3 regions of the Vibrio sp. nBUS_14 genome follow, and region 2 is predicted to be linked to each of the others. Evidence: predicted binding sites of a transcription regulator. Region 2 holds the regulator's gene; each other region holds the start of a gene.

Region 1 (10,715 bases), 1.6 Mb from region 2:
ATAGCTTCGAGCGATTTTATTGTTCGCGATGAACCAGTTTTTCTTGGTATTCGATTTTGCAGGCGCAAGTACGTTTGCCATGTTCACTTTTGCAAACACCACACCGTGATTGCCCACTGCAGAGATCAAGGCCGTATAAAAGGTGGCTTGCTGTACGTTGAGCAACGCCCCTTTCTTTTGGTAAGCGTGGTCTTTGGTGTCGTCGTGTTTAAACACATACTTTTGAATAAAGTAAAAGAACACAACAAGAACTACTACAACGATAAAAATATTAGTCATTTTTTAATGCAATCAAGTAAATAGGGAGATTAGAAGAGTTTGTAGCCTAAGTAGAAAGCCTGCATGTAGCAAGAAAAAGAAAATCAATTACTAACAAACATCACGCCCTTTCAAGCCTGATAAGGAGAAAGTACCACTTGATGAGTTCGACATAGCTCGCCAATTCGATCATTCTAGGAATATTTATACCCTAGCTTAATGTAAATCAATTTGCGTACATTCATGATCACTTAGATTGAAAAGCGTTAGGCCAATGTTAATACCCCGAGCCCTAGACAGATTAAAATGTTGCCAGCTCGACGATATAAATAAGATTTTTCTAATTAAATAGAATAGTCAGGCAACTTTCTTGATTTAACTCAGGCATTCATCTGGCACATTGGCGTTATAGTAATTTTCCTGTTCCTATAGCCGTGACTTCTGACGAACGAGCGGAAACATAATGAGAATTAACAATGACCCAAATTAATGAACAACGTCTTGTCGACCATTTCTGCGATCTTGTGAAAATCGATAGTGAATCACGCAACGAGAAAGCCATCGCGGAAGCACTGGCTGAGCAGCTAGGCGAACTAGGTTTTGACGTACATAAACTGGCTGTACCTGAAGAAGTGTCGAACGGTTTCAACATCTACGCTCGTTTAGATGGCACACTTCCAGGTAGCACAGTATTCAGCTGCCACATGGACACAGTTACGCCAGGTATCGGCATTGAGCCAATCATTGAAGACGGCATCATCCGATCTAAAGGTAACACGATTCTAGGCGGCGACGATAAATCTGGCATCGCAGCTATTATGGAAGCGGTTCGCGTAGTCCAAGCTGAAGGCCAAGCACACAAAACCATCGAAGTCGCCTTCACCGTATTCGAAGAAGGCGGTCTATTCGGTTCTCTGAACTTCGATATGTCTTACATTCAATCTGAGCACGCTGTCGTTCTAGATACAGGCGGCCCGATTGGCACTATCGTCAATGCAGCACCTGGTCAGCAAAAAATTGTTGCGAAGATCAAAGGTCGCCCTGCTCACGCTGGTTTAGCACCAGAAGAAGGCATCAGCGCAATTCAAGTGGCTGCAGACGCAATCACCAAGATGAATCTGCTTCGCATCGACGAAGAAACGACAGCAAACGTCGGTATCGTTGAAGGTGGTCAAGCGACTAACATTGTAATGCCAGAGCTTAAAGTCGTAGCAGAAGCGCGTTCACTGAACGATGAGAAGCTAACAGCGCAAGTTGAGCATATGATTTCGACATTCCAAGAGAGCGCGAAGCAGTTCGGTGCTGAAGTGGAAATCGAATCGACTCGTGTTTACGATGCATTCGTGATTGCAGACGATCACCCGCATATTCTTTCTATCAAGTCAGCATTCAAAAAACTTGACGTAACGGCAAATACCAAACGCACTGGCGGCGCTAGCGATGCAAACAACTTCAATGCGAAAGGCCTAACAACGGTTAACCTTTCTACTGGTATGGCGAAAGTTCACACCACTGAAGAGTACATTGCAGTGAAAGACATGGTCGCAATCACTGAGTTTGTTGTCGCTTACGTAACACAATAATCTTACTTGTAAGCTAGGTGGTAAAAGCCATTTAGCTCATATCAAAAAGCCGAGTCGTGAACTGACCCCCATGAGGTGCGACTCGGCTTTTTATTGTCTTGCGTTTAGCCCAAAGCTAACGTCTACCAGAAATTTCGTCTAAAATCCTCTACGCTTCCAGAACTGGCTTTCGTTTTTGCCAACTAAGTCAAATGTCTTGTCGGCTATGATGTTTCCTTTTAGCTCAACCGTCATACGCCATTTACCGAGTTTGTTCGAGACAGGAGCCCAGATTGTGTCGCCTAAGTAGAAGTCCCAATCGTTGTTGCCGACGTATTCTTCCCCATCAAACGGTTCTAACACGTCACCTTTGTCTGTAGTGATATCTGGGTGATAGATGCAGTAACGGATTTTTTCACCTTTGGCCTTTTTGATATTCAGAATGTAGCCAAACTCGACGTCAATTTCTGCGTCGACAATGGTGGTGAACTCTTGGATTTTTGGTAGGTCTTTAGATTTTGAATCCCATGTGGAGTAGATACCATAAGAGGTCATGTCGACCACAACTGAGCGCTTTGCCATTTCAATCTTTACCTTGGAGTTATTCTTTGAGCTTAATATTGGTCGTTGTGTTCAATTCGTTAGCCAGATAGTCGTTAGCAAAAAAGCGCAGGGCTATTCTTGCCAATCTTTGGCCATACGCTTAATCACCGATGGTTCGATATCGTGAATGCTGCCATATTGCTCTCGGCAGACTTCGATAACCAAATCTGCTTTGTATTTGAGTGCAAGTTGGCGATAAGCCTTCATTTCCCACTGTTTGATGAAGGTATTCGATACCACAACATCAAGCCCCTGCTTCAAACTACCTTCCGTCGTGTTCTGACACCACTCATGCGCTTGCTGCAATTGCCTAGGATCAAAATGATACTCACCTTGCTCATTCACGTAATACATATCCGCTTCGACATGTAATGCATCGTAGGTCTTTGCTTTTGTTGACTTGCCCGAGCCAGGCAACCCTCTAATGAGTATTAACTTCATCTGTTACTTTACAGGCTAATTCGAAAACGTAAGTTTATCTCAAATACTATCGAGTTGCTCCGATAACTCCTCTAATCCTACAGACTTGAGCCAATCAATTCCCCCTACACGAATGTATGAAAAAACACAGCTGTACCTAGCAAGCTAAGTATTGCTTCTGATAAAAAACACAAATAATTTACATCTATCCATTTTGTATATCGACAAGCGTATCAAACTACTATAGATTTAGAAGTATAGACGTCTAAATATCTAGCTTAGGGAGAAAGCTGTGCCTATTCGCATTCCAGACCAATTGCCAGCATCTGATGTTCTTCGTGAAGAAAACATCTTTGTTATGCCGCTATCAAGAGCATCGACACAGGAAATTCGTCCACTTCGAGTCTTGATCCTCAACCTAATGCCTAAGAAAATTGAAACTGAAACTCAATTCTTACGCCTACTATCAAACAGTCCATTGCAAGTGGATGTTGAGCTGCTGCGCATTGATGACCGACCAAGCAAAAACACACCGACTGAACACCTTGATAACTTCTACCGCCAATTTGAAATGGTCAAAGGGAGAAACTTTGATGGATTGATCATCACTGGAGCACCGCTTGGCTTGGTTCAATTTGAAGATGTGATCTACTGGGACCACCTAAAAACCATCATGGAATGGGCAAACAAGCACGTGACCTCAACCTTGTATGTGTGTTGGGCGGCTCAGGCGGGCTTAAAACTGCTGTATGATTTGCCAAAGCGCACTCGCAAAGAGAAACTTTCTGGTGTTTATAATCACGAGATACATAACCCATACCACCCTCTTCTGCGTGGCTTTGACGACTCATTTTTAGCGCCCCACGCACGTTATGCCGATTTTTCACAAGAATACCTAACCGACCATACTGAATTGGATATTCTCGCAACATCTGACGTTGCGGGTGTTTATCTAGCTGCAACCAAAGATAAGCGAAATGTGTTTGTCACCGGCCACCCAGAATACGATGCGCATACATTACACGGTGAGTACGTTCGTGATTTAGGGGAAGGCCTGGAGCCGACGATTCCTATCAATTACTACCCGAACAACAATCCAGATAATAAGCCAGTTGCAAGCTGGAGAAGCCATGGACACTTGCTGTTCTCCAATTGGCTAAACTACTGCGTTTACCAACAAACGCCTTACGATCTGGATCACTTCAGCGAAGACAACTTCACTAAAGACGATTAAACGTGAGTTCGTTGTAATCAACAGTTCGTAGTAATTAATAATTCGTTGTAACCAATCTTGATAAAGCCGCACTCGGTAGGTTGTTGATAAAACAGCTAATTGAGTGCGGCTTTTTTATGGTGTGTGCCTCGCATTCCATAATAGATTTACCACTTCGACGACTGCGATTTCATATGATGGGTTGGTGTTCATAAGGAGCCGCACATGCCTGCCAAATCGTTGTTTTCATATCCACAACTATCAAATCTCGCGCTACTCGCCTCATTCTCACTGGCTGGCTGCGTTTCTGTGACGGAAGGACCACCTAAGATAAAAAGCGATCCTATTGCGATGTCTGAATCTCGAATCGAGTTAGGCTTAGGATATATGGGGCAAGGTAACATGGTAAGAGCTAGAGAGAATCTTGAGCTCGCCGTTAAACATGCGCCAAGTTACTATCGCGCACGCCTTTCCATTGCGCACTATTACGAACAAGTTGGGGAAGTTGACGAAGCAAGAGACGCCTATAAGAAAGCGCTGAGGTTAGACGCAAGAAACGGCAACGTATTGAACAACTACGGTACATTCTTGTGTAAACAGGGCGAATACGAGCAAGCCGATAAATACTTTAACCGTGCCATCGACCAACCCTATTATTATCTGGTATCTGCCAGTTATGAAAACGCGGCTTTTTGTGCGTTTAAGGCCGGAGAGGTAGAGCAAGCAAAATACTACTTCTCTCGTGCGATTGACCACGATCCAAACCGCGTAAAATCAATTCTCCAGCTCTCTAAGATAGAAGTCAGTACTGAGGATTATAATGATGCACGGCTGCGCCTGTTTAAATTCCACCAACGTTATGGCTATCAAGTCCCCTCACTTCAAATCTTAATCGAACTAGAAAAGAAAACCGGTAACGGCGCATTACAGCAGAAGTACCAAAGTGAATTAGACGAGCTACTTTCTGTTTAAAGCAGCTTACGGTTAAGATATTGGATGATTAGATGATTAGATCAAAACGGGCTTGCTGAAAGTATCGGCAAGCCCGTTGTTCATTTGGGAGGTCGGTTTTAAACCAGTCACTTCAGTTTTGGATTCGTTATTTCAATTCGATCCATTGTTGACGCTGTTCGTCGTCCATAAATGTCCAAGCAACGAAGCGACTGACTTTTTGCCCTTGCGACATCTCAACCACTTTCACTTTTTTTGCTCTCAGCTTGCCAAGTTCTGAACGAATCATGTCTACGTTGTCTTTCTTAGAAATCAGCGTCGTAAACCACAAGACTTGCGTCGAGAACAATTGACTCTCTTTGGCCATTTTCAAGATAAACGCGGCCTCACCACCCGGACACCACAACTCGGTTTTCTGACCACCGAAGTTTAATGTTGGTTTGCTCCCTGCATCTACGGCATTCTGCGCCGTCTTCTTGTTTTTACGCTCAGGCTTAAACGGTAAGCCTGCTTTCTTCGCTCGATTGGCTGCTAAGTTATCTAGCTTACGTTGAGAACCTTGCTCAGCTTCTTCTTGTGAACCATGGAAAGGAGGATTACAGATAGTGACATCGTAACGCTCATTATCCTTGATCACACCTTTAAAGATGGATTCAGAGTCTGCTTGCAAACGACTGCGGATCTTACCTTTTAGGTTTGCATTACTTTCTGCCATAAAGTTCGCCGCTTTCACTGAAACAGGATCCACATCCGTACCAGTACAACGCCATTTATACTCTGTCGCACCGATGATTGGGTAGATACAGTTTGCACCAACACCGATATCTAGCGCTTTAACAGAAGCATGGTTATAAGATTCACCTTGGCCATCGCTATTCAGGATATCTGCCACTCTGTGGATGTAATCAGCACGTCCCGGAATAGGCGGACACAAATAACCCGCAGGAATATCCCAATGCTTCACACCGTAGTGATGAGCAAGTAAGGCTTTGTTCAAAAGCTTGACTGCCAGAGGATCAGAGAAGTTAACCGTATCTTCCCCTACAGGGTTCTTAATCAGATGTTCTTTCAACTCAGGCAGTGCCGCGACCAACAGGTCAAAATCGTATCGGCCTGTGTGTTGGTTTCTTGGGTGCAATCCGCCTTGAGGCTTTTCAGTCGAGCGTCTTTTCTGAGCTGCGTTTTTGTTAAAAGCAGTTTTATTAAAAGAACCCTCATTCGATGACCCTTTATTCGCACCCTGTTTACCTTTACTATTTTTTGCAAAAGGTCGCTTTGCATTGTTGTTGCCAGCGTCTTTAGGGGCACTATTTTTACGGCTTTTGTCAGATGTGTTCTTTGTAGAAATACGCTTGTCGCTGCTTGGCTCAGCTGTGCTTGGCTTAACATCAGCTTGGTTATCTTTAGTTTGTGCTGATGAGGTACTGTTCTTCGACAGGCTTAGCGTAGTTCTGTTTTGTGATTGGCTCATTGGGCTACTTCTTTAAATCTAAATACATCATGAATAAACGGGCATCTAACTCAAGTTGGTGATAGTCCGGTTCCATGTGACAGCATAGTTGGTAAAAAGCTTTATCGTGCTCTTTCTCTTTAATATGCGCCAGTTCATGAACCACCAGCATTCTCAATAGAGGCTCTGGTGCGTTCTTAAAAACACTCGCTATGCGAATTTCATTTTTCGATTTGATCTTTCCACCGTGATTCTTCGCAACGTAAGAATGAAGGCCTAATGCATTATTGATTAGGTGTATCTTCCCGTCGTACATTACTTTGCTAATGGGCGGTGTTTTTTTCATATAGCGATTTTTTATCTCAATCGCATAGTCAAATAAGGCTCTCTCGCTCTTTATCTCATGATTATTTGGATAACGAGCTTCAAACCAAGGCACTAACTTATCCGACTCAAGTAACTGAGTAACAGGATCAATAATGTGCTTGGGATAGCCTTGAATATACCGCAAAGAAGGATGCATGCTGAAAGACCGTATCGGTTACACCACGACAATACGTTGTGGTCTTGAAATTTGAGCCGCATAGTGTAACTGATCACACTTTTCTAATCACCTAGGATTCGTTACACTTTAGCGAGATTCACCAAGAGCTACACTCAAAAAGAGATTGTAAAAATGAAACGTGTTGTATTGTACGTCGCTGACAAATGTCCGCACTGTAAAGATGCCCAACGCTATCTGGACTCAAAGAAAATTGAATATCGCCTCACGAATGCAAAAATGCAGCGTGGTCGTAAAGAATTGCAGGCAATGGGCGCGCGCTCTATCCCTGTACTGAAAATCGGTGATCAAGTGATGGTCGGTTGGAATCAGAAGAACTTCGATAAGATGTATAACTCAAAGAACACATAATGTGGCCTTAGAGCTTAATACTTCTATACAACAAAGCCCGCAGATCCAACCAAGGATGTGTGGGCTTTGTTTTTTCTGGTCGAGCCTCACTTAATCACACATACTGCTTTACGAAATCAATAAAGGTTCGGTCTGCCTTCGACAAATAGCCTTCTTTTCTCCATGCTAAAGAGAGATTCAGTTTCACCGGATCTTTAAATGGCACGCCGACAACATCTGCTTCATACTCTGTCACTAAACTGAGTAACGCAGTAATGGCGAACTCTCGTTTTACAATAGATAGAATCATCGGGAGTAAATTGGTTTCGAATGCGATGGTCATGTCTAGATTGAACTTTTTACAGGTCGCATCGATAAAGTCACGGTGGAAATAACCCGACTTGAACATGATCAGTTCTTGAGCGAAAAACTCTTCAAAGGTGATGGATGGTTGCGTTGCCAATGGGTGATCTTTACCAACGACGGCTAACATTTCTGAACTTAATAGGTGGTCAGTTTCAAGATCATCAGGCACGTTTTCATGATTGATAACCCCAATATCAAGCTCACCGTTTAATAGCATCTGCCGAATCGAAGCGGTACCTGCATCTATAATCGTCAGTTTTAAGTTTGGGTATTGGCTTTTAAACGCCATCACCACTTGTGGGAAAAAGTAACTCCCCATCATGCTTGGCGCCCCTAAACGAACCTCTCCTTTCTCTAACCCCTTTAACTCGTTCATTGCGAGTTGAGCATCATCAAACTGTTGAGCAATTCTCTTGGCATGCTCGAACAACACCTTCCCCTCTTCCGTTAAGGTGACGGATTTGTCTCCGCGACGGAACAGAATTAACTCCAATGTTTGCTCAAGTTTCTTGATGGAAATACTCAATGCAGGCTGTGCAATATGCAGCATTTTTGCGGCCTGAGTAAAGTTACCAAACTGAGCAACGGCCAGAAAATGTCGAAGGGGTTTTGATTCAAGCATGTCGATATATTTTATATATTGAGGTTATATCTTTAATATATTTCTTTAATCATACCCGTACTGATAACTTGTTCACAAATAGCTTACTAACTCGTACAGGCACAACATCAATGTTTGATAAAGGCAGTCCTCAGTACAAACGAATCACCCGATCATTGGCAATGGGCTCGTTCATCATTTTTTGTAACCTTTATCTCTTTCAGCCAATTTTGCCGCACATGGCAGAGCACTTCCAAGTATCTGAAACTCAAATCAATTGGTTATTTGCCGCAACGACATTAGGACTTTCGATTAGCTTAGTACCCTGGGCAATTGCATCTGAAACCTTTGGTCGAAAACCTATCATTCTATTCAGCTTATTTGCGATTCCTGTGATTGGATTGAGCATGGTGTTCACGACAACCCTGTTACAACTGGTTATTGCGAGAGCTTTCATGGGCATTGCTGTCGCCGCTTTTGCTGGTGTCGCGGTTGCCTACATGGTGGAAGAGTTATCACCCAAAGCGTTTGCGGTCGCGATTGGTGGCTATATTGCGGCCAACTCATTAGGTGGTATCTTCGGACGTGTATTAGGCGGCTTAATCACAGACTATTTCGATTGGCATGCGACGGTGGTATTTTTCGTGGTCGGATCTTTACTTGGTGCACTCTATATTGCGTATAGCCTGCCTGACCAACAAAACTTCAAGCCACAGAAAGGGCTGTTCTTTCATCATAACCGCTCGGTAGTGATGCATTTAAGAAACCGCACCTTGTGGCTCGCGATGTTGATTGGGGGCGCTAACTTCGCGCTATTCGTTAACCTGTATTCAGTAATGGGCTTTAGGTTGGTATCCGAACCTCACTCAGTACCTGTTGGTTTGGCTTCACTCATATTCCTATGTTACTTGGCCGGAACGGTAAGTTCTAAACTCTCTAACAAATGGACACTTCATTTTGATCCGTTAAGCGGGATATTGATGGGCGTGTGTATCAGCTTAATCGGAATGCTAATTTCTGCCATCGACAAAGTCCCGTTCATACTCGCTGGTTTACTACTGATAAGTGGCGGTGCCTTCTTCGCCCATACCCTTGCCTACTCTTGGGTAAGTCAAAAAGCACCGAGCGCTAAGGCCACAGCAACCGCACTATACTTAGTCCACTATTACATAGGCGGGAGCTTGGGGGGGTTCTTACTCTTGCACTGTTGGCAGCTGTTTGGCTGGAATGGTGTGATCGCAGGTGGTTCTATCTTCTATGTCGCAATATTTGCTTGGGTCTATCAATTGAAACAGCTTCAGGTATTAACCTCGAAACTAGCTGAAGCTTAAGTAACACAAACTGCCTGATTGAATTATTGCTTTTGATTAACGTCCGTTCTGATATCCTACGCAAAATTTCATTTCGGAACCTGTTATGTCGAACACTCAAAGCATAGATCTTCAAACCATCCACGACCAAGTAAAGCAATGGTTAGACGATGTCGTTATTGGCCTAAACCTGTGCCCATTCGCAGCCAAGCCACAACGTAATAAACAGATTAAGATCTTTGTGAGTGAAGCGAATACGGAAGAAGCGTTATTGGAAGACATCATGACGCATTTCGCAGAGTTAGATAACACGCCAGTCGCAGAATTAGAGACGACGTTGGTGGTTGTCCCTAACATGCTGCAAGATTTCTTCGACTACAACATGTTCATTGATTGGATAGAAGCGCTGATCAAACAGGAAGGTTGGGAAGGTGTTTATCAAGTAGCGACATTCCACCCAGATTATTGCTTCGGTGGTGCGGATCCAGAAGACGATGAAAACCTAACGAATCGCTCCCCGTATCCGGTTTACCATTTGATTCGAGAAGCAAGCATGGAAAAAGTGCTGAAGCACTACCCTAACCCTGAAGCGATTCCTGATACCAACATCGCGAGAGTTGAGTCGTTAACGCCATCGGAACGTCGTCAATTGTTCCCTTATCTATTCAGCTAATTGCGACAGTTACCCATTAAGAACAAACCACTTTCGACTTACATGCCGGAGTGTTCTTGATGGTATGGACGAGAAATAAACTGATCTCGTCCATTTTGTTTAGCAATGTAAAGGCATTCATCGGCAACTTTGATTAACGAGTCTAACGCCGACATTCTTTCCCCTTTGGTATCTCCAGTACTCAATTTAAAATGACACGCTCCGATTGATATAGTGACTGGCTTTCTATCGAGTGTGATTTTCTTCATCTCTCGCAAAAGCATCATGAACTTATCTTCAACATAACTGGGAGTTCGATTTGGATACCAAAGAATGAACTCCTCGCCACCAAAACGCGCCACAAACTCGCCTTCTTGAGTGTTATGACTCAACACGTTCGCTACTTTCTTTAAAACAACATCACCCATTTGATGGCC
Region 2 (10,715 bases):
TCGGTTTTTTCGTGCCACGACCGCGCTTTACATAATCTCTATTAGCCACAAGACAATTCGATAGTTGATAGTTCTGTTCTCATGGTAATCCAGATTGCGCGAGGATAATAGTGTAGAAATGGAAGCGGCACATCAAAATGTGCCGCAGGTTTGTATGGGTATTTATCTTGTCTAAATTCGAGGTGGTGCTGTACTGCCTCGAACTATGAGTTTGGCTTCAAGTAGGCGAGAACCTGCTTGTACATCGTTACCTTTAAGTAGGTCGAGCATCATCAACATCGCTTGGCGTCCAATTTCGTAACGAGGTTGAGAAATCGTCGTTAGCGGTGGATCGCAGTATTGAGCGAATTGGATGTCATCGAAGCCAACAATCGATAAGTCTTGAGGAACACGTAAACCTAGCTTCTTCGCTTCTTGAATCGCACCAATTGCCATCGCATCGTTGTGACAGAAAATTGCAGTTGGTTGCTCTGGAAGTGCCAATAAGTGACGAACTGCTTGCGCGCCAGCTTCAAAGGTAAAGTCGCCCACTGTGCTGTAAGCTGGGTTCATTGATACTCCAGCGCGGCGCAGTGCTTGTTGGTAACCTTGTTGGCGGAACTTACACAGGGTAGCAGTCGTTGGCCCAGAGATTTGAGCAATGCGCTTATGACCTAATTGAGCTAGGTAGTTCACGGCTTCAAATGCAGAGGTTAGGTTGTCGATATGTACCGTTGGCAATTCAAGCTCGGGTGCAAATTCACACGCCATAACCATTGGCGGTAGATTCTTTTGTTCTGGCTTACTGACATCAAATGGATGATCAGTGCCTAACAGCAGCATGCCGTCAGCTTGTTTGGTGAACACCAAGTTAACGAATGATGATTCACGTTTCTTCTGCTGACCACTGTCGCCAAGCAGGACTAGGTAATCATTTTCTACTGCAGCATCTTCGATACCACGGATGATCTCAGCGAAATAAGGGTCACAGATATCAGGAACAATAGTGATGATGGTTTTTGATTCGTTGCGACGTAAGTTTCGAGCTAATGTATTGGGTGAGTATCCAGCTTCAAGTACTGCTGTCTCTACTCGTTTACGAGTCGAAACTGAGACTTTCTCAGGGTTCATCAATGCACGTGATACCGTTGCGGTTGAGACGCCTGCTAGCTGGGCAACATCCTTCATTGTCGCCATAAATTAAACCCTCTTTTAAGTTCCTTTGCTGCCTAAGTATCTAAGGCATGAATGATTAATACAATCGGATAGATATTGTGAAAGTGTTGCTAATACTTTTTTTATTGCAATATTTTATTCGTTTCATCCGTGTAAAGTTACGGCTAGATTAACAAAAATCACATGACTAGTGTGAAGTTGCTCACGAGAAATATGAAATATTTGTGAACAAACTTATCATTAGTTTTAACCCGAGTGGGTTTAGCTCAGATCTTGCGGCTCAATATCGAGTGACCAGCGGACTTTTTTCGCAGCGGGTAACATATTGATCGCAGGTTTAGCACTCATTAATAGCTTCTGCATTAATGAACGAGTCTGTGTTTGCAAGATCAGCTGCCAGCGAGATTTACCTGCTCGTTTTGCCAATGGTGCAGGGGTTGGGCCGAGCACCATACAATATTGGTCAAACAACGGATGTGATTCCAATGTGTAACGAACTTGACGCAAGAACTCTTCCACCAAGCGCGTATCGTTCGCTTCGGCTCTAAACAGAGTCATGAATGTATAAGGCGGCAACATCGTTTGTTTGCGTTCAGCCAGAGCCGTTTGGGCAAAGTGATTATAATTTTTGTGCAGAAGTGCTTGTAACAAGCCATGTTCTGGGTGGTGAGTCTGTAAGATAACCTCTCCTGGCTTACTGGCACGTCCTGCTCGACCTGCAACTTGAGTGAACAACTGAGCCAGTCTTTCAGAGGCACGGAAGTCACTACTATATAAAGAGGCATCAACGTCCAATAACGCTACAAGTGTCACGTCAGGGAAGTGGTGCCCTTTGGCAAGCATCTGTGTGCCGATCAGTATTTGGTATTCACCTTTACGAATCGACTCTAGCGCACTTTCTAAGCTGCCCTTACGGCGGGTGCTGTCGCGGTCAATACGAATGGTTTTGTATTCCGGGAACAGTTGACCAAGTTGTGTTTCAAGCTGCTCGGTGCCGACACCCACCGTCACTAAGTTCGCTGAACCACAGCCTTGGCAATTGTGCACGATATGCTGTTGCGAGCCGCAATGATGGCAGCGCATTTCATTACTGTATTGGTGATAGGTGTAGTAGGCATCACAGCGCTTACATTCGGCTGTCCAACCACAGTCGTGACACATCAATGCTGGGGAAAAACCACGGCGATTGAGGAACAACATCACTTGGTTGCCCGCTTTTAAGTGTCTTTGCATTTCTGCAATTAATGATGCAGATAAACCACTTTCTAGATATTCGCCCTTAACATCCAGCACTTTATTGGTGGTCGGCAGTGCGACACCAGCGCGTGAGGTCAGAGTTAGGTAGTTGTATTTACCTATCTGGGCATTGTGTAGCGTTTCAAAAGCCGGTGTTGCTGACCCAAGAACCACTGGGATCTGCGCCTTATGAGCACGCATGATCGCGACGTCACGAGCGTGGTAGCGCAGGCTATCTTGCTGTTTATAAGAGGCGTCATGCTCCTCATCAACAATGATAATACCCAAATCAGCAAACGGCGTGAACAGAGCCGAACGGGTGCCAATCACGATACCTGCAATCTTATCGCGGGCTGATAGCCATGCATTGAGTCGCTCAGAATCGTTTAATCCAGAGTGGATAACCTCAACAGGTACGTTGAAGCGCCGCTTAAAGCGGTTAATCGTTTGTGGAGTGAGACCAATCTCAGGTACCAAGACCAACGCTTGCTTGCCTTGGTCGAGAATCGGCTTGATCATATTCAGGTAGACCTCGGTCTTACCTGAACCAGTGACACCTTCTAGCAAGAAGCAACCAAAGTCGGTCTGGCTATTTACGGTCGCAATCGCGATGGCTTGCTCTGCATTGAGTTTAGGCTTGTCTTGGTCGTTTTCGAGTTCAATTGGCCATGGTTTGCGCTTCGGCTTTTTTTCTACCGACTCAATCCAGCCTTTTTCTTCTAATGTCTTCAGTACTGCGCTGCCCACCTCTTCATCAATGAACTCTTGATGAGGAACTGCGCCGTATTCAAGCATGTGCATTACTTTGGCTTGTTTGACCGCGCGACCAAAGCCTTGCATCAGTTGGTCTCTACCTGATGGGGTCAGTTGCCACTCGACAAGCGTTGCGAAGTCGGCAGCTTTGCCTTTTCGTAAAGCGCTAGGTAGGGCATTCACTAAGGTTTCACCCAGTGGATACTGATAGAACTGACTGCACCAGACCAAGAGTGAGTAGACCGATTCAGGCCAAACAGGTTGGTTGTCTAATAAGGTTTTGATCGGCTTGAGTTTGTCGAGCTCGAATTCAGATTCATTAACCAGAGCCGTCACGATACCAGTTAAGGTTTGTCGTCCAAAAGGCACAGAGACTCGCCCACCAATAATCGGAAATAGGTGGCTAGGAATCTTGTAATCGAACTGCTTGTCGAGTGGAACAGGCAGTGCCACACGGGCAATCATTGGACGCATAAAGGGACGGCTTTATCTGAGTTGACGAGAGCGAACAGTCTAAAGGATAAGGGCGTTAAATTCGAGGAGCAGTTTAGATGACAGAGCTTACTTGAGTCGTGAATGTTAGTGGAGCTAGGAAATAACGCTTAACAGAGGGTTTAAGGACTGTGTTGGCGAAAAATGTATCAAATCAGTTGATCCTATCTCACAGATTCATTACTATATCGCGCCTTAAAGGTATGGCCTTATCGCTTTTTAGTGATGTTGCGGTATCTTTATTTTATTTTTTAACTACGTGTGGTGTGCGGCATAGAATCGTATAGCGACACGGCCTAACTGAGGTTTTCCCATGAAAGTCGGTATCCACCCAGAATACAAAGCAGTTACTGCAACTTGTTCTTGCGGCAACACATTTGAGTTCAACTCAACGCTTGCAAAAGAATCTATCCACCTAGACGTATGTGACAAATGTCACCCATTCTACACTGGTAAGCAACGTATCGTAGATACGGGCGGCCGTGTTGATCGCTTCAACAAGCGTTTCGGTGCTCTTTCTAGCAAGAAGTAATTCTCGCTATTTAGACATAAAAAGGACACTTCGGTGTCCTTTTTTGTTGCCTGTCATTTGAGAAAACCGTGAATTTGATGCAACTATCAATTCATCTTGACGGTCAACTAACGAATTGAATTTTTCTCCATCATTTTCCTCAAACGTTCCTCCCTGTAAATCCGCTCGAAAGTTCAACAAGCGACAGTAATTTCAACTGCTCACTGGTCTTATTAGTAGTGAAATCTCGTTTTTTAATGAGACAGAGGCTCCAACCACCTAGGAACTTTGAAGTACATCCATTAACATGAACATGATCCCCCAAATAATAATATCCTAGGAACCTACACCTATGTCTGAAGACAGCCGCCAAGATCAATCCTCTCAAGAATTATCGCCTCAAGAACGATTCCGTCAGCAAGCTCTTGATTATCATGAGTTCCCAATTCCAGGCAAAATTGCCGTAGCACTGACGAAGCCTGCAAACTCTGCAGAAGATCTAGCACTTGCATACAGCCCAGGCGTGGCTGAACCTGTTCGCGAGATTGCACAGAACGTTGATAACGTCTATAAGTACACAGGTAAAGGCAACATGGTTGCTGTTATCTCTAACGGTACTGCGATTCTTGGCCTAGGTAACCTTGGTCCTATTGCTTCTAAACCTGTAATGGAAGGTAAAGCGCTACTGTTTAAGCGTTTTGCTGGTTTAGATTCTATCGATATTGAAGTAAAACACCGCACAATCGATGAGTTCGTTGATACGGTTGCGAATATTGCAGATACATTCGGTGGTATTAACCTAGAAGACATTAAAGCACCAGACTGTTTCGAGATTGAACGTCGTCTAATTGAGCGTTGTGATGTGCCTGTATTTCACGATGACCAACACGGTACTGCGATTGTAACGGCAGCAGGTATGCTGAACGCGATTGAGCTTCAAGGTAAGAAACTTGAAGAGTGTAAAATCGTTTGTTTGGGTGCTGGCGCAGCAGCGGTTGCTTGTATGGAATTGCTGATTAAGTGTGGCGCTCAGCGTGAGAAAATCTACATGCTGGACCGCAAAGGTGTAATTCATACTCGTCGTGAAGATCTGAATGAGTACAAAGCGTTGTTCGCAAATAACACGGATAAGCGCACACTTGAAGATGTTATTGAAGGCGCTGATCTGTTTTTAGGCGTATCTGGCCCTAACTTGCTGCCAGCTGAAGCACTAACGCTGATGGCTGATAAGCCAGTTGTGTTTGCATGTTCAAACCCAGATCCAGAGATCAAGCCTGAGCTTGCTCACGAAGTTCGTTCTGACCTTATTATGGGTACAGGTCGTAGTGATTACCCTAACCAAGTAAATAACGTACTTTGTTTTCCATTCATTTTCCGTGGTGCACTCGATGTGCGTGCAAGCGAAATCAATGACGAGATGAAGCTAGCGGCAGTTAAAGCGATTCGTGAACTAGCAAAAGAAGAAGTTCCAGCTGAAGTATTAGCCGCTGCGGGTGAGACTGCATTGGAGTTTGGTACAGGTTACATCATTCCTAAGCCAATGGATCCACGTCTACTTTCTCGCGTTGCAAAAGCAGTTGCGCAAGCGGCGGTTGAGTCTGGTGTTGCTCGTATTGAGATGCCTGCTAACTATATGGCTTAATAGTTTGTTATAGCTTTATAGCGGTTGCTCTATTGAGTGAAAAGAATAATAAAAAACCGACCCATTAGGAGTCGGTTATTTTATGTCTATTATTAACTGCGCAGTTATAGAGGGCGTAGTGGTAGATGTGACAAATAGGGTTCAGTTATCGCGAATCAATATTGAAGGCAGTGACTGAGGTGTTTTTATTCTTCGTCGAACGCTTCGAATTCGATACCCATCTCTGTCATCAGTTTTTTCACTTCAGTAGGAATATCGTCTGGACGGTCTTTACGAAGGTCTTCATCCGTTGGTAGTGGTTGGCCTGTGTACGCATGTAGAAAGGCTTCGCACAGTAGCTCACTGTTTGTTGCATGGCGTAGGTTATTAATCTGGCGGCGAGTGCGCTCGTCAGTAAGAACCTTTAACACTTTTAGAGGGATAGAAACTGTAATTTTCTTTACTTGTTCGCTTTTCTTTCCATGCTCAGCATATGGGCTTATGTATTCACCATTCCAGTCGGCCATTGCGTACCTTCATCACTTTAGTTGTTAGAATAAATTAATAGTGCTGATTTTAGCGGGATTTACTGCCATAAGCAAAGACATATAGACGTCTAGAAGTGTTGACGTCTCGGTTTTGTGAAAGTAAAGTGAATAACATATATCTAACACAGCCGAAAAATGCCGACAAGCAGCTGTGATTCTCAGACGTAAAACTTGTAAGGAAACACCTATGAGCAGCCGGAAGCCAGCAACCATCGCAGTACGTACTGGTATCGAGTCAGACACGCAACACCATGCCGTTGTCCCACCAATTTATCTTTCGACTAACTATGGATTTCCCGCTTTTGGTGAAGTGCCAAAGTATGACTATACCCGTTCCGGTAACCCAAACCGTGGTTTATTAGAAACGGCACTGTTTGAGCTTGAATCTGGTAAAGGCGCGGTTGTTACTAACTGTGGTACTTCGGCGCTTAACGTATGGGTTTCCGCTTTCTTAGGTGGCGATGATCTTATTATCGCACCGCACGACTGCTACGGAGGCACTTACCGTCTGTTTAATACACGCTCACTTAAAGGTGACTTCAAAGTTCTTTTTGTTGATCAATCGGATCAAGCCGCGCTGGATGCCGCGATCGCGCTTAAGCCAAAGTTGATCTTAATTGAAACACCATCGAATCCATTAGTTCGTGTGGTTGATATTGCAGAAACTTGCCGCAAAGCGAAAGAAGTGGGTGCTCTGGTTGCTGTCGATAATACGTTTTTGACGCCTGTGTTCCAAAAGCCTTTAGAGCTGGGGGCTGATTTTGTTATTCACTCAACCACTAAATACATCAACGGACACTCGGATGTTATTGGTGGCGTTGTTGTGACGAAAACTGAAGAGCACGCTGAAGAACTAGCATGGTGGGGCAACTGTATTGGTGCAACCGGCACACCATTTGATAGCTACATGACGCTCCGCGGTATTCGTACGCTAGGTGCGCGTATGCGTGTTCACGAAGAAAGTTCACGTGAAATTCTGACGGATCTGCAACAACAAGCTCTAGTGGGTACGATTTACCACCCAAGCCTTCCTGAACATCCAGGTCACGAGATTGCCAAGAAACAGCAGTTGGGCTTTGGCTCCATGTTGAGCTTTGAGTTTGCGGGCTCTTTTGAAGCACTTAAATATTTTGTCGATAAGTTAGAGCTATTTTCTTTGGCTGAATCACTGGGTGGTGTTGAAAGCTTGATTTGTCACCCTGCGTCGATGACTCACCGTGCTATGGGTGAAGGCGCTCTAGCAGAAGCGGGTGTTTCTCAACAACTACTGCGCCTTTCTGTTGGCCTTGAAGATGCAGAAGACCTAATTGACGATCTCAAGCAAGCCTTCGAAAGAACACAAGCCTTTATCGTTGAAGGGGAGGGTTAATAATGACAACCTTTCGCCAGCTACATAAATTTGGTGGCAGCAGTTTAGCGAACCCTGAATGTTACCAACGCGTGGTCAACATTCTTAGAGAATACTCATCAGCAACCGACTTAGTCGTTGTATCGGCAGCAGGTAAAACGACCAACCGTTTGATTGAGTTTGTTGAAGCGCTCGATAAAGATGGCCGCATTGCTCATGAATGCCTACAAACCCTTCGTCAGTTCCAACTTGAACTGATTGAAACATTACTTGAGGGTGAAGCCGCTTCTCAACTAACGGCAACCATTCAACAAGAATTTACTGCTTTGGGTGAGCTCACTTCTCCCTTGAGCGAAGCACAAAAAGCGCAAGTGCTTGGTCATGGTGAGGTTTGGTCTTCACGTTTGTTGGCGACTTTGTTGTGCCAGCATGACTTACAAGCGGTTGCTCAAGATGCGCGTGCCTTTTTACGTGCAGAAGCGGGTGCTCAACCTGAAGTCGACCGCGCGCGCTCTTATCCTCTGATTAAAGAATCCCTAGCGCAGCATGCCTATTGTCGCGTGGTGATTACAGGCTTTATGGCTCAGAACAGCGAAGGTGAAACGGTACTACTTGGTCGTAACGGTTCGGATTACTCAGCAACCGTGATTGGTGCTTTGGCTGAAGTTGAACGCGTGACGATTTGGAGCGACGTGGCGGGTGTATATAGCGCAGATCCTCGCTTGGTTTCAGATGCGTGTTTACTGCCTCTGCTCCGTCTTGATGAAGCGAGTGAGTTAGCTCGTTTAGCTGCTCCAGTGCTCCATAGCCGAACGTTACAGCCTGTTGCTCAAAGTGCTATGGACTTAAGCTTACGTTGCAGCTATCAGCCAGAAGCGGGCTCTACACAGATAGAGCGTGTACTGGCATCCGGTCGTGGTGCAAAAATTATTACCTCTTTAGATGAAGTTCTTATCGTGCAGCTGACTTTTGGTCACGGTCATGATTTCGATCGTCTAAAGAGTGAAGCTCTTGAAGGGCTTAAGCGTGCTCAATTAGACCCGCTTGCTTATGAACTTGAACCGGATCAGCACTGCTTGCGTCTTGCTTATACAGAAGAGATTGCTGGTGGCGCTCTGGAATATCTACAAGACCACGCAATTGAAGCTGAGATTAAGCTCAAAGAAGGTTTCTCTCTGATCGCTGCGGTGGGTGCGGGGGTGACTAAAAACCCTAACCATTGCTACGGCTTTTACCAACAGCTCAAGAGCTCACCGGTTGAATTCATCTCAGAAGCAAACTCAGGCTTGAGCTTAGTGGCTGTGATTCGTAAGAGTGAAACATCAAGTCTAGTGAAAGGCATTCACTCTCAACTGTTCCAAGCGCAGAAGCGTGTTGCGATTGCTTTATGTGGCAAGGGCAACATTGGTTCAAGTTGGTTAAGCTTATTTGCCGAGCAAAAGGCGGAACTTGAAAAGCGTCGTGGAATGAACTTCGAATTGGTTGCGGTGGTTGATAGCCAAACTTATTGGTTCGACGACCAAGGCATTGATGCGACTTTAGTTAGTAGACGCTTTGATGACGAAGCGATTACCAACAACGGCAACGACTGGCTAGAACGTTTGGGTTCTATTCAGGGCTACGATGAAGCAGTTGTTTTAGATGTTACGGCGAGCCCGGTGCTTGCAGCAAAATACCTGCAAGTCGCACAACAAGGTATCCACCTGATCTCGGCTAACAAGGTGGCAGGCTCTGCATCAAGCGAGTATTACCATCAAGTGCAAGATGCTTTCGCTAAGATCAGCCGTCATTGGTTGTACAACGCGACAGTAGGTGCTGGCTTACCGATTAATCACACGGTACGTGACTTGCGTGAAAGCGGCGATGACATCATCGCACTATCGGGTATCTTCTCGGGCACTTTGTCTTGGTTGTTCCAACAGTTCGATGGCACGGTGCCATTCAGCGAATTGGTTGACCTTGCATGGCAACAAGGCCTGACGGAACCGGATCCTCGTGCTGACCTTGATGGCTCAGACGTGATGCGTAAGCTGGTGATTCTGGCGCGTGAATCGGGTTTAGACATTGAACCTGAAAACGTGAAAGTGGAATCACTGGTACCTGCAGAGCTGCAAGACTTATCGGTGGATGACTTCTTCGATAAAGCTTCTGTTCTAAGCGAAGAGTTGGCTGAGCGTTTAGAGAAAGCGCATTCTCAACAGAAGGTTCTACGTTATGTAGCGCGTCTAGAGAAGAATGGTAAGGCAACGGTAGGTGTTGAAGCTCTATCGAAAGAGCACGCACTGGCGAACTTACTGCCTTGCGACAACATCTTTGCGATTGAGAGTAAATGGTATAAAGATAATCCATTAGTTATTCGTGGCCCAGGTGCCGGTCGTGAAGTGACGGCTGGTGCGATTCAGTCGGATCTAAACAGAATGTCTAGCCTGTTCTGATACTCAGATTGGTTGGTTTAATACTCAGATCAAGTGTTTTAGTTCGTAAATAGCATACTATTCACTAAGATAAATAAGGCTGAAAGCACGATGTGTTTTTCAGCCTTTTTTCTACATTATTTCTGCTTTTCGCCCCATCTAACTACTTGAATTTTACTCATGATTTACTTGAGAAAAATTCATAATGGATCTGTTGACATTAAATCGTATTCAATACATTCTACAGACATATAGACGTCTAAACGTCGCTTGAAGGATTTAAGATTTTTTAGTGGTTGCTTTTGCCACAGGGAGAGTAAGATGGGATACACACACGCAGGCCATATCGACGCTTTGAATCAGAATATCGCTGAGCTTTCTGACAACATCAATGTGTCATTTGAATTCTTTCCACCAAGCAATGATAAGATGGAAGAAACACTGTGGAACTCTGTTCACCGTCTTAAAACACTTCAACCAAAATTTGTATCGGTAACCTATGGTGCAAACTCGGGCGAGCGTGATCGTACCCACTCAATCATTAAAGAAATCAAAAACCAAACTGGCCTAGTGGCAGCACCACACTTAACGTGTATAGATGCTAGCCGTGAAGAGCTGATTCAAATTGCCGACGATT
Region 3 (10,715 bases), 720 kb from region 2:
AATAAAGCGCATTGAGCTGCGGAAGACGACTCTCTTCGTCAACCACAAACTTTAATCCTAGTGCTTCTACGCCTTCTTTAAGCTCTTGGTGCATCGCATGGTGACGTGACCACGCGTTGTCTAGTCCTTCATTTTTCAATAAAACCAACGACTCATGCAGAGCATATAAGCTGTTCACGGGCGCCGTGTGGTGATAACTACGCTTACCTTCTCCACTCCAATAACCTAATACCAAGCTCTGATCTAGGAACCAGCTTTGTACTGGTGATTGACGCGCCTTCATCTTCTCTACCGCACGTTGAGAGAAAGTCACTGGAGACAGTCCAGGAACGCAAGATAGACACTTTTGACTGCCTGAATAAACCGCATCGAGTTGCCACTCATCAACCAACAATGGCACACCACCTAATGATGTCACCGCATCCACAATCGATAATGCATCAAACTGACGAGCCACTGAGGAAATAGCTTGAGCATCCGATAACGCTCCAGTAGACGTCTCTGCATGGACAAATGCGACAGCAACAGCATCAGGGTTTTCTGCCAATGCCTTTTCTACCTTTTCAACAGAAACGGGGTTGCCCCACTCGTCGTCAACAAGGATCGCTTCACCACCACAACGCACAACATTCTCTCGCATACGTTCACCAAAAACACCGTTGCGACAAACAATCACCTTCTCGCCAGGCTCAATCAAGTTAACAAAACAGGTTTCCATACCCGCACTGCCTGGAGCAGAAACAGCAATCGTAAATTCATTCTCTGTTTGGAATGCATACTTAAGAAGTTGTTTCAGTTCATCCATCATCGCGATAAATAACGGGTCGAGATGACCAATGGTTGGACGGCTCAAGGCCTGTAGAACTTGAGGCGAAATGTCTGAAGGCCCCGGTCCCATTAACGTTCGGTGCGGTGGATAAAAGCTATCGATAGCAGTAGTGAGTGTTAAGTTAGACATGTACATCCCTTACGTTAATATTGTGAACAATCCACCCTAAAGCAAATTGATTATCTCAGCAATTAGCCATAAGAATTGAGGTCACACCAGTGTCACATAATTGTTAAAATTATTTTTAAATATCTCCAGTTACGGATTGACATTGTTACCGCAAACACGTTCAATGAAATGGCTATCTAGCAGAAGAGGAGCACTGCCCAGGCAGATGTTTTGTGGAACCGCATTTCCAATACAAAACATTAAGGGGGAGCAGTGCCGAGATAATAAAAGGATGCAGGACCTTTATTATCGGTTGAGCGGGCTGAATCCCGACAACTGTCGCCATTTCTATATGGTGAGGAGCTTCTGAGGTTACTATTCTAATAATTCCTCTCTTTTTGCTCTAAATACTCTCTTCGAAAAACATCGGACGTTGGATTACCCAACCGTAATTTTATTTTAGGAAGTCGTGGGAGATATATCGTGAGTGCATCTAATGTAGCTGGTTCTTTTAATGTCGCTAAGTTTGGTGGAACAAGTGTTGCCAACTTTGAAGCAATGAGCCGTTGTGCTGCCATTATTGAAAATAACTCGAATACTAAACTGGTCGTGAGCAGCGCGTGCTCAGGCGTCACTAACCTACTTGTTGAACTCGCGAATGGTGTTCAAGATAAAACTCGTCGCCAAGAACTAGTCACACAGTTAACCGACATTCATAATACGATTCTTGCTCAGTTAGCCGATCCGAACAGTATCGACAAAGAGATTCATAGCATTCTCGATGATATTACGAGTGCAGCCGAAGCGGCATCGTTCCAAGTAAGCACAAAGCTGACTGACCACCTTGTCGCATGTGGCGAACTGATGTCGACACATATCCTCGCTCAAATCATTCGCGAACGTGGCACTCCCGCTGTTCGCTTTGACATCAGAGAAGTGATGCGCACTAGTGATGACTTCGGTAAAGCAGAACCACAACTGGAAGATATTGCAGCCCTTGCACAGCAGAAACTGATTCCACTTTGCGAAGAACAAGTTGTCGTTACCCAAGGTTTTATCGGTGCCGATAACGAGGGTAATACCACTACGTTAGGTCGTGGCGGCAGTGATTATTCAGCCGCACTGATTGCTGAGTCGGTACAAGCGATTGGTTTAGAAATCTGGACTGATGTTCCTGGCATCTACACCACAGATCCACGAATTGCCCCTAAGGCATCTCCTATCCCAGAGATCAGCTTCAGTGAAGCATCTGAGATGGCAAATTTTGGCGCGAAGATATTACACCCATCGACTCTAGTTCCTGCACTACGCCATCAAATCCCTGTCTTTGTCGGCTCATCAAAAGCACCAGAGCTCGGTGGAACATGGATTCGTCAACAGGTTGAAAGCTCTCCTTTATTCAGAGCGCTTGCCCTGCGCTGTAATCAAACCATGGTTACGCTTCGCAGCGCCAATATGTTCCATGCTTATGGCTTTTTGGCGAAGGTATTCGAGATCCTGGCTAAACATAAGATATCTGTCGATCTAATTACTACCTCAGAGATCAGTGTCTCACTGACCCTCGATCAAACGGATACCTCTGGTGGTGCCCCCGAGTTACCTGAAGCCGCTCGCATTGAGCTTGAAGAACTGTGTTCCGTGGATATTGAACACGACCTATGCCTTGTTGCTCTTATTGGTAATAACATGAGTGAAAGCAAAGGCTATGCAAAGCAGGTATTCGGCACGCTTGAAGACTTCAACCTACGCATGATTTGTTACGGCGCAAGCCCACACAACCTATGCTTCTTGCTAGATGAATCGGTGTCTAAGTTGGCGATTCAAAAACTTCATCAAGAGCTCTTTGAATAAAAAGACGGTTGATAGATTAGTTTAAAATCACCAAACTACAAATACAAAAAGGGTTGCTATTAAGCAACCCTTTCTCTTTTTTACTTTACGAATCAAAATTCGTCATCGCCTAAAAGCTAGTTAATGTTTGGACCTAACCACTTCTCAGCTTCCAACATATCCCAACCTTTACGATCAGCATAGCTGTCCACTTGATCTTGTTGAATCTGTGCAATCGCAAAGTATCGGGCATCAGGATGTGAGAAGTACATACCAGACACGGAGGCACCTGGCCACATTGCGTAACTCGTAGTTAGTGACATGTCGATTGCTTTTTCAACCTCCATCAACTCCCACAACGTACCTTTTTCAGTATGTTCAGGACAGGCTGGGTAACCCGGAGCAGGACGAATACCTTGGTACTTCTCGCGAATCAAATCGTCATTAGACAAGTCCTCATCCGGCGAGTAACCCCAAATATCCTTTCTCACTTCTTTATGCAGGTATTCAGCGAACGCTTCAGCCAATCGGTCAGCAACCGCCTGAATCATAATTGCGTTGTAGTCATCACCGTTGGCTTTGTATTCGTCAGCAAGCTCTCGCTCACCGATACCACCGGTCACCGCAAAGCCACCAATCCAGTCCGCTTTGCCGCTATCTTTCGGCGCAATGTAATCAGACAAACAGTAGTTAAAACCTTTTGGCTTCTCAGTTTGCTGACGAAGGTTGTGTAGAACCTTCAGCACCTTTGTACGAGACTCATCGGTATACACTTCGATATCATCGCCAACGCTGTTGGCAGGGAACATCGCACACATCCCACGAGCTTCAAGTAACTTCTCTTTCTGTACTCGATCCAATAAATCATTCGCATCTTTGAATAAGCGTTTCGCTTCATCGCCCACTTCTTCATGCTCAAGAATTGCAGGGTACTTTCCGACTAGCGACCATGTCATAAAGAATGGAGTCCAGTCGATGTACTGACGTAAAGTAGCGACATCAAAATCATTGAAGATGTGTACTCCCGGCTTAGCGGGTACTGGTGGCGTATAAGCTCTCCAATCAATCGCCACTTTATTAGCTCGAGCGCGTTCAAGCGTAACAGGCTTAGTACGTGGTTTTTTACGATTGTGCTGATCTCGCACGCGGTCGTAATCAATATCCAATTTATCAACAAATGCGGGCTTCAATTCGTTAGATAGCAATGAAGTACACACACCCACCGCACGTGAAGCATTGTTTACATAAACAACAGGTTCAGAGTAGTTCTGTTCAATCTTAACGGCTGTATGCGCTTTAGATGTTGTTGCTCCACCGATCAGAAGAGGCAGTTTAAAGCCTTGTCTCTCCATCTCTTTAGCTACATGAACCATCTCATCCAATGAAGGAGTGATCAACCCCGAAAGGCCAATGATATCGACGTTCTCTTCTTTAGCGACCTTAAGGATTTTTTCACATGAAACCATTACGCCTAAGTCGATAATTTCGTAGTTATTACACTGCAAGACAACGCCCACAATGTTTTTACCAATATCGTGAACATCGCCTTTTACGGTCGCAAGTAAGATTTTTCCGTTAGTCGCACCCACGTCTTTGGTTGCATTAATAAATGGTTCTAGATGGGCTACCGCTTGCTTCATAACACGTGCAGATTTCACCACTTGAGGAAGGAACATCTTACCTTCACCGAAGAGGTCACCGACCACGTTCATGCCATCCATTAATGGACCTTCAATCACCTCGATAGGACGAGAAGCATTAACACGAGCTTCTTCTGTATCTTCAACAATAAAGTCAGTAATACCTTTCACTAAAGAGTGTTCTAAGCGCTTTTCTACTGGCCAAGTGCGCCACTCTAAAGCCGATTTATCTTCAACTCTCCCCACTGCACGTTCTAGATATTCAGTCGCGATATCTAGCAAGCGCTCAGTGGAATCATCTCGGCGGTTTAGAACCACATCTTCAACGGCTTCACGCAAATCCTCAGGCACATTATCGTAAATCTCTAATTGCCCAGCATTTACGATACCCATATCCATACCGTTTTTAAAACAGTGATATAGGAATACTGCGTGGATAGCCTCACGAACGTAGTTATTGCCTCGGAATGAGAATGAAACATTCGATACACCACCAGAGATCATTGCATGAGGCAAGTCTCGTTTGATATCCCCTACCGCTTCAATGAAATCGACCGCATAGTTGTTATGCTCATCAATACCCGTTGCCACCGCAAAGATATTCGGGTCAAAAATAATATCTTCTGGTGGGAAGCCCACTTCATCAACCAGAATATTGTAGGCATTAGTACAAATCTCAACCTTACGCTCTCTAGTATCAGCTTGGCCAACTTCATCGAACGCCATCACGATAACGGCTGCACCATATCGGCGAACCAGTTTAGCTTGTTCGACAAACTTCTCTTTCCCTTCCTTCAATGAGATAGAGTTAACGATGCCTTTACCCTGAATACATTTCAGACCCGCCTCAATAACTTCCCATTTTGAAGAGTCGACCATGACTGGTACTTTCGATATCTCAGGCTCAGATGCACATAGATTAAGGAATTTAATCATACACGCCTCAGCGTCTAGCATCCCTTCATCCATGTTGATATCGATGATTTGAGCACCGTTCTCAACTTGCTCTCGAGCCACACTTAAAGCTTCATCATAGAGTTCTTCTTTGATAAGGCGCTTAAAGCGAGCAGAGCCCGTCACGTTAGTTCGTTCACCCACGTTAACAAACAGAGATTCCTTAGAAATCGTCAATGGTTCTAGGCCAGAGAGACGACAAGAGACGGGTAAATCTGGTAGTTGGCGCGGTGTTACACCTTCAACAGCTTCCGCCATTTGGCGTATATGTTCTGGTGTCGTACCACAACAACCACCAATTAAGTTCAAGAAACCACTTTCAGCCCACTCCTTAACGTGTTCAGCCATATCTTCTGGAGAAAGATCATACTCACCAAATGCGTTAGGTAAACCCGCGTTAGGGTGAGCGGAAACATGACACTCGGAGATACGAGACATCTCACCGACATATTCTCGCAATTCATCGGGGCCTAATGCACAGTTCAATCCGAATGAGATAGGTTTTACATGACGAAGGGCGTTGTAGAAGGCTTCTGTTGTTTGCCCTGAAAGCGTACGACCAGATGCATCGGTGATAGTACCCGAGATCATAACTGGTAAAGTGATAGCCATTTCTTCAAAGACTGATTCAACAGCAAAAGAGCATGCCTTCGCGTTGAGTGTATCGAAGATAGTTTCGATAAGAATAAGGTCTGACCCGCCTTTGATAAGAGCACGCGTAGACTCAGAATAAGCCACAACAAGTTCATCAAAACTCACATTACGATAGCCAGGATCATTAACATCTGGGGAGAGAGAACAAGTTCGGTTAGTTGGACCTAAAACACCCGCCACGAAACGAGGTTTCTCAGGGGTCTTCGCGGTCCATTCATCTGCAGCTTCACGAGCTAGTTTAGTAGCAGCATAGTTAATTTCTTCGCTAAGACTTTCCATATCGTAGTCGGCCATAGCAATCGTTGTTGCATTAAAGGTATTGGTTTCGAGGATATCTGCACCCGCTTCCAAATACTCCGTGTGGATACCTTTGATAAGCTTAGGCTGTGTAAGCACCAAAAGGTCATTGTTACCTTTTAAGTCACTATGCCAATCAGCAAAGCGCTCACCACGGTAGTCCTGTTCTTCCAATTTATAATCCTGAATCATGGTACCCATGCCACCATCAATCAGTAAAATTCGTTGCTTTAACAGAGCCTCAATCTTTTGCCTTACATTACTTCCCACGGTACAGCCTCATTCCTTTAATTATCCCTCCATCCTATCACACATTAAAAAGGAGTCTAGACGTCTAAAAAACGAAATTGATTACTAAGCTATGACAAAAAGTGTTTGCTATTTAAGCATGAGACAACGAAAATTAATTTTCATACTTTGTTACATGTTGGAATCCCAATGTCGGTCTATTACACCTTATGCTTCTTGTCCGCTGCAGCTATGCTTATTGCTTTCGTGAATACCAAAATTGGTAAAATGCAGACAACCATCGCCATTACCGCTGGCTCAATGATGCTATCTCTATTGATTATCATTGCGGGGCAAAACAATTGGTTTCAATTGGCTGACATCGCCTCAGAAACCGTTGCCAGTATCAACTTTGAAGATTTCCTCCTGAAAGGAATACTGGGATTCTTACTCTTTGCAGGTGGTTTGGGGATTAAGTTACCAAACTTAAAAGATCAGAAGTGGGAAATAACTGTACTCGCATTAGGTGCAACACTGTTTTCAACCTTCTTTATTGGATTTGTACTGTATGGGTTCTGTCAGTTTATCGGTATTCAATTTGACCTAATTTATTGCTTACTGTTTGGGTCACTAATATCTCCAACCGATCCAATTGCCGTGTTAGCAATAGTAAAGAAACTCGATGCTCCCAGACGAATATCTACTCAAATCGAAGGTGAGTCGTTATTCAATGATGGTTTTGGCCTAGTCATCTTCGTAACGCTATTCACCATAGCATTTGGTACCGAGGCACCAACCGTTGGTAGTGTAACAATGCTATTTGTCCAAGAGGCTATTGGCGGTATCGTCTACGGATTTGCTTTGGGTTTGATATTCCACTATCTAATCAGTAACACCGATGACCACTCTATGGAGTTACTGCTAACCATCGGTATTCCAACCGCTGGTTATGCTTTTGCAGAAGTTCTACATGTATCAGGACCGTTAGCAATGGTGGTATCAGGTATCATGATTGGTAACTGGACACGCTTTATTGGATTCTCAAAAGAGAGTGAAGATCACCTAGACCATTTCTGGGAACTGATCGACGAATTCTTAAATGGCGTACTGTTCCTGTTGATTGGTATGTCTATGCTGCTATTCAAATTCCACCAAGAAGACTGGATTTTGATGGCATTCGCAGTACCTCTAGTACTGAGTGCTCGCTACTTGAGTGTGTTCTTATCTTACATTGGGTTTAAACGCTTTAGAACTTACAACCCTTGGTCAATCAAGATCCTTACTTGGGGCGGTTTGCGTGGTGGTCTAGCTCTAGCGATGGCTCTTTCAATCCCTTCAGGCATTTGGGTTATTGAAGACAAATCAATCGATGTTAAAGAGATTATCCTTGTCATGACATACGCTGTTGTTGTGTTCTCAATCTTAGTTCAAGGCTCAACAATCACTCCTATGATAGAGAAAGCGAAGCAAGCTGAGAAAGAATTGGATTAACACTTAGATAAATAAACGAAGGTCGCTTAACTTAGCGGCCTTTTTTGTACCTCTGTGTCCATCGACAGCAACCTCTCTACCCTACAAGTTGCTCTCCTTATCTCTGACCACCACTTTAGTCATGATCGTTATCTTCAATCATGACTCTTTGTCGTATCTGAAGTACTAAAACTAGCAACCACTAGTTTTAATACGTCTGAGAGAAAAGGGATTCTAATTCGAGTCAAAGCTTTTCTCACTAATGTCCTAAAACCTAAGCAATTGAAGAGTACGAGTGATGTAAGAGTGGGATTAAACAAAAGGCTCTAGTCTTTCTAACGGGACGCGCTGTCTAGATCCTTAAATATAGCAGGGTGGACTGAGCCAGCACTCCGGAGATTCGGCCGGATTAGCGAGTCAGGGGGACACCTAGTTCTCCCAACATTACTCTTCTCTTCTCTTCTCTTCTCTTCTCAGAAATAATAGACGTAAAAAAGCCCCAGCATTTCGGCTGAGGCTTTGTATATGTCAGGAGCAGAGGTTTAAACTGCAACACGCACTGTTTTGGTAAACTGGGGGATCCGCTGTTCTGCTATTAGATTCAGAAAACAAAAAGGATCTAGTCTTACGACTAGAGCCTTAAATATGGCAGGGGTGGAGAGATTCGAACTCCCAACACGCGGATTTGGAATCCGCTGCTCTGCCAATTGGAGCTACACCCCTAAAAATTTTCAGTACTTTATATTCAAAAAAAACCTCGCACTAAGCAAGGTTATCGAATAAGTGGCGGAGTGGACGGTACTCGAACCCGCGACCCCCGGCGTGACAGGCCGGTATTCTAACCAACTGAACTACCGCTCCGCAGTGGTCAACTCACTAAGTGAGCGTCCATATCTCCAGGTCGGTCAACCTAAAGATTTAATTTAAAGCCTGGCGATGTCCTACTCTCACATGGGGAAGCCCCACACTACCATCGGCGCTATTGTGTTTCACTTCTGAGTTCGGCATGGAATCAGGTGGGTCCACAATGCTATGGTCGCCAAGCAAATTTTGCTTTACTTTCAGTTTTTAAAAACTGAAGGCAAAATAATCTGGAAAGCTGTTCTCTATTCAATAGAGCAATAAAAGTTGTATCTCTTCAAACGCATTCAAGGTCTGTCTTTGAGTCCACAAAACCCCTTGGGTGTTGTATGGTTAAGCCTCACGGGCAATTAGTACAGGTTAGCTCAATGCCTCGCAGCACTTACACACCCTGCCTATCAACGTCGTAGTCTACGACAACCCTTTAGGACACTTATAGTGCCAGGGAAAACTCATCTCAAGGCTCGCTTCCCGCTTAGATGCTTTCAGCGGTTATCGATTCCGAACTTAGCTACCGGGCAATGCCATTGGCATGACAACCCGAACACCAGAGGTTCGTCCACTCCGGTCCTCTCGTACTAGGAGCAGCCCCTTTCAATTTTCCAACGCCCACGGCAGATAGGGACCGAACTGTCTCACGACGTTCTAAACCCAGCTCGCGTACCACTTTAAATGGCGAACAGCCATACCCTTGGGACCGACTTCAGCCCCAGGATGTGATGAGCCGACATCGAGGTGCCAAACACCGCCGTCGATATGAACTCTTGGGCGGTATCAGCCTGTTATCCCCGGAGTACCTTTTATCCGTTGAGCGATGGCCCTTCCATTCAGAACCACCGGATCACTATGACCTGCTTTCGCACCTGCTCGAATTGTCATTCTCGCAGTCAAGCGGGCTTATGCCATTGCACTAACCACACGATGTCCAACCGTGTTTAGCCCACCTTCGTGCTCCTCCGTTACTCTTTGGGAGGAGACCGCCCCAGTCAAACTACCCACCAGGCACTGTCCGTAATCCCGATTCAGGGACCAACGTTAGAACATCAAAACTACAAGGGTGGTATTTCAAGGACGACTCCACCACATCTAGCGACGCAGTTTCATAGTCTCCCACCTATCCTACACATGTAGGTTCAATGTTCAGTGCCAAGCTGTAGTAAAGGTTCACGGGGTCTTTCCGTCTAGCCGCGGGTACACTGCATCTTCACAGCGATTTCAATTTCACTGAGTCTCGGGTGGAGACAGCGTGGCCATCATTACGCCATTCGTGCAGGTCGGAACTTACCCGACAAGGAATTTCGCTACCTTAGGACCGTTATAGTTACGGCCGCCGTTTACCGGGGCTTCGATCAAGAGCTTCGACCGAAGTCTAACCCCATCAATTAACCTTCCGGCACCGGGCAGGCGTCACACCGTATACGTCATCTTACGATTTTGCACAGTGCTGTGTTTTTAATAAACAGTTGCAGCCACCTGGTATCTGCGACTCTCGTCTGCTCCATCCGCAAGGGACTTCACTGATAAGAGCGTACCTTCTCCCGAAGTTACGGTACCATTTTGCCTAGTTCCTTCACCCGAGTTCTCTCAAGCGCCTTGGTATTCTCTACCCGACCACCTGTGTCGGTTTGGGGTACGATTCCTTACAATCTGAAGCTTAGAGGCTTTTCCTGGAAGCATGGCATCAATGACTTCACTACCGTAGTAGCTCGACATCGTATCTCAGCGTTAAGAAAGTCCGGATTTACCTAAACTTTCCGCCTACATACTTGAACCTGGACAACCGTCGCCAGGCCCACCTAGCCTTCTCCGTCCCCCCATCGCAATTGTAAGAAGTACGGGAATAT

What was found. Region 2 encodes MetJ, which represses methionine synthesis genes. Its sites were predicted from a motif close to TTAGACNTNTANANGTCTAA; they were not measured.
Region 1: a site for MetJ is predicted at 3,093-3,112, ahead of metA (homoserine O-succinyltransferase MetA). Genes of this name have one in related genera too.
Region 3: a site for MetJ is predicted at 6,631-6,650, ahead of metH (methionine synthase). Genes of this name have one in related genera too.

The regions. Positions count from the first base shown of each region.
Region 1 is NZ_CP179206.1:1,779,545-1,790,259, reverse strand. It holds gene ACMAZD_RS08380 (DUF2726 domain-containing protein) at 1-279, opposite strand, end outside; gene ACMAZD_RS08375 (M20/M25/M40 family metallo-hydrolase) at 735-1,841, shown strand; gene ACMAZD_RS08370 (DUF3859 domain-containing protein) at 1,980-2,402, opposite strand; gene ACMAZD_RS08365 (AAA family ATPase) at 2,496-2,864, opposite strand; gene metA (homoserine O-succinyltransferase MetA) at 3,136-4,077, shown strand; gene pilW (type IV pilus biogenesis/stability protein PilW) at 4,282-5,028, shown strand; gene rlmF (23S rRNA (adenine(1618)-N(6))-methyltransferase RlmF) at 5,156-6,478, opposite strand; gene ACMAZD_RS08345 (M48 metallopeptidase family protein) at 6,483-6,980, opposite strand; gene ACMAZD_RS08340 (glutaredoxin family protein) at 7,134-7,370, shown strand; gene ACMAZD_RS08335 (LysR family transcriptional regulator) at 7,465-8,337, opposite strand; gene ACMAZD_RS08330 (MFS transporter) at 8,448-9,647, shown strand; gene ACMAZD_RS08325 (DUF1415 domain-containing protein) at 9,733-10,299, shown strand; gene ACMAZD_RS08320 (sensor domain-containing diguanylate cyclase) at 10,338-10,715, opposite strand, start outside.
Region 2 is NZ_CP179206.1:3,428,528-3,439,242, reverse strand. It holds gene ACMAZD_RS16230 (SPOR domain-containing protein) at 1-49, opposite strand, end outside; gene cytR (DNA-binding transcriptional regulator CytR) at 172-1,176, opposite strand; gene priA (primosomal protein N') at 1,417-3,618, opposite strand; gene rpmE (50S ribosomal protein L31) at 3,950-4,168, shown strand; gene ACMAZD_RS16210 (malic enzyme-like NAD(P)-binding protein) at 4,500-5,789, shown strand; gene metJ (met regulon transcriptional regulator MetJ) at 5,975-6,295, opposite strand; gene ACMAZD_RS16200 (O-succinylhomoserine (thiol)-lyase) at 6,504-7,685, shown strand; gene ACMAZD_RS16195 (bifunctional aspartate kinase/homoserine dehydrogenase II) at 7,688-10,099, shown strand; gene metF (methylenetetrahydrofolate reductase) at 10,400-10,715, shown strand, end outside.
Region 3 is NZ_CP179206.1:431,985-442,699, reverse strand. It holds gene ACMAZD_RS02145 (pyridoxal-phosphate-dependent aminotransferase family protein) at 1-958, opposite strand, end outside; lysine riboswitch at 1,134-1,311, shown strand; gene lysC (lysine-sensitive aspartokinase 3) at 1,421-2,788, shown strand; gene metH (methionine synthase) at 2,905-6,582, opposite strand; gene ACMAZD_RS02130 (cation:proton antiporter) at 6,751-8,031, shown strand; tRNA gene ACMAZD_RS02125 (tRNA-Trp) at 8,657-8,733, opposite strand; tRNA gene ACMAZD_RS02120 (tRNA-Asp) at 8,795-8,871, opposite strand; rRNA gene rrf (5S ribosomal RNA) at 8,939-9,054, opposite strand; rRNA gene ACMAZD_RS02110 (23S ribosomal RNA) at 9,201-10,715, opposite strand, start outside.